Linked DNA regions of Undibacterium sp. KW1. The protein of the gene in region 1 binds, or shares a complex with, the protein of each later gene. Links are inferred from orthologs where the notes say so. Each region holds a gene or a part of one and is shown on either strand. Other genes may lie near its edges.

The links. Proteins that work in one complex are often made in the same cells at the same time.
Region 2: the proteins of tsaD (region 1) and tsaB are in contact, whole or in part, in a solved structure (PDB 4WQ4), measured with the Escherichia coli proteins. The link is inferred for Undibacterium sp. KW1 from one-to-one orthologs.

What each region holds. Positions count from the first base shown.
Region 1 is NZ_AP018439.1:1,269,308-1,272,874, reverse strand. Bases 349-3,201 are described here. They hold tsaD (tRNA (adenosine(37)-N6)-threonylcarbamoyltransferase complex transferase subunit TsaD), read left to right. Parts: upstream 349-1,187; coding sequence 1,188-2,216; downstream 2,217-3,201. Other genes in these bases: plsY (glycerol-3-phosphate 1-O-acyltransferase PlsY), read right to left, coding at 2,792-3,201; UNDKW_RS05695 (cache domain-containing protein), read right to left, coding at 2,234-2,695; UNDKW_RS05705 (ANTAR domain-containing response regulator), read right to left, coding at 375-1,043. In the rest of the region: more of plsY, read right to left, coding at 3,202-3,445; ybaK (Cys-tRNA(Pro) deacylase), read right to left, coding at 3,533-3,567.
Region 2 is NZ_AP018439.1:2,149,523-2,152,625, reverse strand. Bases 1-2,747 are described here. They hold tsaB (tRNA (adenosine(37)-N6)-threonylcarbamoyltransferase complex dimerization subunit type 1 TsaB), read right to left. Parts: upstream 1,856-2,747; coding sequence 1,145-1,855; downstream 1-1,144. Other genes in these bases: UNDKW_RS09550 (thioredoxin family protein), read left to right, coding at 1,979-2,377; rimI (ribosomal protein S18-alanine N-acetyltransferase), read right to left, coding at 669-1,133; UNDKW_RS09565 (uracil-DNA glycosylase family protein), read right to left, coding at 1-669. In the rest of the region: UNDKW_RS09535 (potassium transporter Kup), read right to left, coding at 2,877-3,103. UniProt on the Escherichia coli protein: Required for the formation of a threonylcarbamoyl group on adenosine at position 37 (t(6)A37) in tRNAs that read codons beginning with adenine.

The DNA of each region.
Region 1 (3,567 bases):
GTCCCGTCGATAATAAAAAAGGTGTCGTTCCACCACGGATAAACCGTATGGAAAGACACCTTTGTCTTGTGAGGTGACCGCCGTTAGTCAGACTCACATTTTCTTCGAGGTGAATGAAAAATTAACCTGGCGTTGTTGCGTCGCTTTGCCGTACTAAAGTACTGTCTGCAGCGACGACGCCTAGCCATCTTAATTTTTCATTCACCTCTTTAGCACCAGCTTTGGCGCTTTCTTTAACTATAGCAATTGCCGTGCCAGCTCAAATTAAAAGACTCTTATCCTCAGGCCGGCGTAGTGAAATAAATATCCCTGAAAAACACCAACTGGCGCGCACTTAAATGACGCAATGCACCATTTACATGCGCAAAGCAGATTCAGCCACCGAGCAAATCCGCCACATCCAGCATGCGCTGCGCCAGATCGACCAGCTTCAGGTTCTTTTCCATGGCTTGCTTGCGCATTTTTTGATAGGCCTCGTTTTCTGAGAGATGATGGCGTTCCATCAGCAAACCCTTGGCACGTTCTATGGTTTTGCGCTCTTGCAGCTTGGCCTTGGTATCAGATAATTCGCTACGCAGCTTTTGATCTGCATTGAAGCGCGCCATGGCGACATCCAGCACAGGCTTGATGCGCTCAGACTGCAAACCGGCAACCACATAGGCCGAGACGCCAGCTTCCATGGCCGCGGCCATATTGGATTGATTGCCATCTTCAGTGAACAAAACGATGGGACGCGGCGCATCGCGAGTCAGCATGACCATATGCTCCAGGACATCACGCGAATCAGACTCGGCATCAATAATGATCATGTCCGGCTGCAACTGGGCGATGCGCTCGCTCATATAGATGTCGCCAGGAATAACCGCGATGATGTTATAACCCGCTTGCAGCAAGCCTATGCGCAAGGCACGGGAGCGGGCCAACTGTGCCTGGGCGTGCTCCTGCAATTCGTCTTCGCGCTGGATGACCGTGTTCACCACCACAATCCGCAGACTGGGTGATACCGGTGTTGTCGCTTCGTCAGTATTTGCTTTGCCGCGCATTGATGGCCTATGCCAGATATAATTACGTTTACCAGCCATAGCAAGAATCACACCAATCCCTGCGCTGGAATACAAGCGGCCAATCGCTTGCATTCTTGCCATGTCTATGTCATTCGTTTGCTTTTCACTTACTTAGAAACAGATATGATAGTTCTCGGCGTTGAATCCTCCTGTGACGAAACCGGCCTGGCCCTGTATGACACAGAGCGCGGCCTGCTTGCCCATGCACTGCATTCGCAAATCGCCATGCACCAGGAATATGGTGGTGTCGTGCCCGAACTGGCGTCACGCGACCATATACGCCGTGCCCTGCCCCTGCTGACCGAAGTGTTGACTAAGTCTGGCACAGAAAAACAGGCCATAAATGCGATTGCCTATACCCAGGGACCTGGCCTGGCGGGTGCCTTGCTGGTTGGTGCCTCGGTTGCCTGTGGCCTGGGCATGGCACTGGATAAGCCCGTGCTCGGTGTCCATCACCTGGAAGGCCATTTGCTGTCTCCCCTGCTGGCCAGCCAGCCACCGGAGTTCCCATTTATCGCCCTGCTGGTCTCCGGTGGGCATACCCAGTTGATGCGGGTGGATGGCATCGGTCGTTACCAGCTATTGGGAGAAACCCTGGACGATGCTGCGGGTGAAGCCTTTGACAAGTCAGCCAAATTGCTGGGTCTGTCTTATCCCGGTGGACCGGCTATCTCGCGCATGGCAGAGTTTGGTGACCCGGCAGCTTACCAGTTCCCACGTCCCATGCTGCATTCCAAGGACTTGAACTTCAGTTTCTCTGGTTTGAAGACAGCGGTACTGACGGTTGTTAAAAACCACCCGGCAAACATCTGTGAGCAAGACAAGGCAAATATTGCGCGTGGCTTTGTCGATGCTATCGTCGCCGTGCTGACCGCCAAGTGCGTCACCGCGATGAAAGAAAGTGGACTGAAGCGTCTGGTGATCGCTGGTGGCGTTGGTGCCAACCAGCAGTTGCGCGCATCCCTGAATGCGGCAGCGGCAAAGAAGCGCTTCCAGGTATATTACCCTGAGCTGGAATTTTGTACCGACAATGGCGCAATGATCGCCTTTGCCGGCGCCATGCGCCTCAAAAACAATCCTGGCCTGGCGACCAGGGATTACGGTTTTAATGTGAAGCCGCGCTGGCCCTTGCAGGAATTGATTGCCGCCTGATTTTATCCACGGCAGCGCTATTTATAGATACCACAGCCGACGATCACATTCTCGAATTTTTCCACATACATGGACTTGGGTTCGATCTGCTTGGTCGTGGGATTAATGAATTTATAATCCTGCCAGGCCTTACCCTTGGCTTTGACCAGTTCTATACGCTCGCGTATAAAAAATTTGCCATCGATATCGGTGAGGTCAAACATTTCCTTGCCTACCATCTTGGGATTCAGGTGAGCGAGATTTTTGCCATTCATGTCATAGACAACGACATATAAGTCACGGTCCTGGTACTGACCATCGCGCTTGTTGATCTCGGCTACAGTCGCCTCGACACCATGCTTTTTCATTGCATCGATGGCTTTTTGCACCATGGCCTTGGCCTCATTGGCACTGCCATGCTCTGCTGCCTGGGCCGGAAAACTCATCAAGCCCAAAGTGAACAAGCCTGCCATCCAAAGTTTCACAAATCGCGTCAGCATAAGCAACCCCCTCATTTATGAATAAAAAAGCACGGCGCTTTTTAAGCATAAATGAGGGGTAGCGAATAATCTAGATTTATTTACAAAATTTAAGACTTATTTTTTCTTGTCCTGCTTTTTATCTTCTTTCTTGTCGTCTTTCACTGCCGTCTTCTTGCTACCCAGACGGCTTTCCTTGCCTGCAATCAGGTTCGCGATATTCTGGCTATGGCGATACACCAGCAAGGCACTCATGATGGCAATCGCCAGCATTTTGACATCCGGGCCAAACAGCAAGCCATAATAAAACGGTGCAAATATCGCCGCGACCAGGGCTGCCAGCGAAGAATAGCGAAAGGCAAACGCCACCATCAGCCAGCTCACCAGTGTCGCCACACCCAGCCAGATATCGATGCCGATTAAGATACCGGCTGCCGTTGCCACGCCTTTGCCGCCAACGAACTTGAAAAATACTGGCCACAAATGACCGATGAACACTGCCAGGGCAACGATGGCAACGCCCGTGTCACCAAGATCAAACTGATCCTGGTAGCGGATTGCCAGCCATACCGCCAACCAGCCCTTGAAGGCATCACCCAACAGCGTCAACACCGCTGCGGCCTTGTTCCCACTACGCAGTACATTGGTCGCGCCCGGGTTTTTTGAGCCATAAGTGCGCGGATCAGCCAGGCCAAACAGCTTGCTGACCACCACTGCAAACGACAGTGAACCGATCAGGTAAGCGGCAACTGCCGCCAGAATTGTATTCATCTTATTCCTTCATTTCTTTAAGCTTCGCAAGTATAAGCCAGGCCAGTAGCAGAATCAGCCAGCCTCGCAAAATTCTTGAAACTGGATTCATTCGTCGATGGCACAATCGACTGGCCGTGCCT
Region 2 (3,103 bases), 880 kb from region 1 along the record:
GCAGGCTGCGATTTCATCAGCAGTCGGTGGCCTGTCCTTGCCTTGCGCATCTGTAGGACGGCATTTGACGATATTGGCGATATAGCTTTGCTCGCCGCGCGGCACACCCAAAGATTTGAGCATATTGTCGAGCAATTGCCCGGCAGCACCGACAAAAGGCAATCCCTGCAAATTCTCGTTGTAACCAGGCCCTTCACCGACAAACAGCCATTTGGCCTGTTTGTCACCGGTGCCAAATACGGCTTTTTTCCTGCCCTGGCATAAACCGCATAAGCGGCAACTTTCTACCATGGGCTGCAATTCATCCCAGGATAAAGTGGCGACCACAGGTTCATTATCTGCAGACAAAACAGTAGGCAGGTCTTGCGGCATCCATTCATCTGGTTCAGGCATGCTTTCAAAAGCCTGAGCTAAAGACTCGGCTACAGGCTGGTGTTTGTGCTGCACAACTTCTGGTTCTGGCCAGGCAGCATCTATTGCTGGTTTTGCATCTGTGACTACTGGCTCAGCAGCTTTCGCAACGACAGGCGCAGGATGCTGCCTGACTTCAGACTCAGCCTCCATGGCAGGCTCAGGTGCTGGCGATTCAATATTTCGTAATAACCACAAAGGCCCAAGGCCTAGTTCTTGCAAAGCTCTTTGTCTGTTATAGGCGTCAAAAGTCTGCATCAACACATCCTCCGCATCACTATTGCATCTTCACGCTGATTATCATGTGCAGGGTAATAACCTTTACGGACACCTATTGCAGCAAACCCGGCACCTTCATACACACTGATAGCACGCGCATTACTACGCCTCACTTCCAGCAAAATCGAGGCATAGGCATGCTCTTTGACGTAAGCAAATAATTTTTCCATCAGTAATTTTGCATGGCCCTGGCCCTGGTATGGCAAATCTACCGCGAAATTCAGCAGGTGTAATTCATCCAGTATGGGCATGACCACAAAATAGGCAAACAAATCCAGCTCTGCATTCCTGAAGCCAAAAGCTTCATAGCCACTGGAAAAGGAATCAGTAAAATTGCCACGTGTCCAGGGATGGGCATACACCCGCTCTTCTATGCTGAGTATGCTGTCAACATCAGCAAACCCCAGCTTGCCATAATGCGGTGCAGTCAATTTCAAATCCATTGCCAACTCCATTACACTGGCACCTTGGCTGCCTGGAGTTTGACTTGCTCACGCTCTGCGGTAGTCAGGGCGATTTTATTGCGCAGGTACAGGGGCTGCGCCTGATCTGCTGGCAGACTACGGCCAGCGACAAAATCCAATTGCCCCAATATGCCAACTTGTCTTGCGTGCGGCATGCATGGCAGACTGGCATACTGGGCCAGTGCAGATTCAGGCAAAACCAGGCCATTTCCCAATGCCAGTTGTGGACTTCCCAGCGTGATGCCAGCCAACGCGACATCTAAAGCTGACAATGCAGGTGCGCTTATTTCCGTCCATCCTGCCGCATCGTCAAAACGGTACTGCGCCCAGTACACTTCGTTCATACGCGCGTCGAGTATACAGACGAACTCAGTTGCGGCTACCTGTTCACGCGCTGCTTCAGCCATGGCCAGCAAACTCACCACCGGCATGACTGGCAGGTCAGCACCATAGGCCAGGCCCTGCACGATGCCGCAAGCCGTACGTATGCCGGTAAAAGCACCGGGCCCACAGCCAAAAGCGATGGCATCACAATCCTGCAAACGCAGGCCTGCTTCTGTGAGAAGCTCCTGTATGGCAGGCAAAATGCCCTGGGAATGTGTCTGGACACCGCTGAGTTCGCGGACAAATATGCCACCATCAGTCAAGATGGCTGCGGTGGCGAGCTCGGTAGAGGTTTCAATTGCTAAAATTCTGGTCATACGCGTATTTTACCGTGTTCCACCTGTTTCAAGACTGGCTGTTTGCCAAAGCTTATACCCTGGTCATACCTTAATTGCGCCTCAGCTCATCACTTGGTTTAAAATTACGTGATGAATACCATCATGAATACAGAAGATATTTCCGCAATAAAGGCTGACCTGGCAAATAAAGACTGGTTAATCGCCTGCCTGTGCGCCGCCTGGTGCGATACCTGCAATTTTTACAGGGCGTCTTTTGACGAACTGATGAGCAAGCATCCCGATAAATGCTTTGCCTGGATAGATATCGAAGATCAGGCCCATCTGGTGGATGAAATAGATATAGAGAACTTCCCCACCATCCTTATACAGCACCGCGACCAGGTGATTTTCCTTGGCACTGTGCTGCCGGATGCAGCCCAGTTGCAGCGCCTGATTCTCTCCATGACAGAAGAAACGCCAGACCCGCAAGTCAAACGCAGCGCCCTGAACCAGGCAGCACCCGATGGCTGGAACATACGGGAACTGATACTCGCAAGCTAAGCGTCTTGCCCCTGAAACCATCAATGGTCTGCAGCAAGGCTGCAGATACCACCCCTTTGAACTCTATCGCCAGAAAGACAAAAGGGACTAGATTTGCATCTAGTCCCTTGAATCTGGTGCGGCTGGCAGGAATCGAACCCACGACCCCTTGGTTCGTAGCCAAGTACTCTATCCAGCTGAGCTACAGCCGCGAAAAACAAGATTATAGCCGGACTGATGCAAAATGGAAAGCCCCCAAAGCCAGATTATTTTTTCTTAGCTAAAAGATATTCCCGTCCAATACAAGCCGGAAACTTCAGTCTGCGCATTAAAATTGGGGGTAAAAAAGACAAAAGGGACTAGATTTGCATCTAGTCCCTTGAATCTGGTGCGGCTGGCAGGAATCGAACCCACGACCCCTTGGTTCGTAGCCAAGTACTCTATCCAGCTGAGCTACAGCCGCGAAAGACCGAGAGTATAGCACAGGCATTTCGGTTTGATAAGTGCCTGTGCCAAGTTTTTAGATTTCCACCTGTGAACCCACTTCAATCACCCTGTTACTTGGTATCTGATAAAAATCAGCAGCATCACGGGCAATACGGGACATGGCCACAAATACACTCTCACGCCATGCAGCCATGCCACTACCCGGGCTGGAGATGATGGTCTGACGTGAAATGAAGTAAGAGGTTTCCAAAGGCTCGAAAGTCAGGCCATAGGGCGCGCACAGCGCCAGGGCACCCGGGA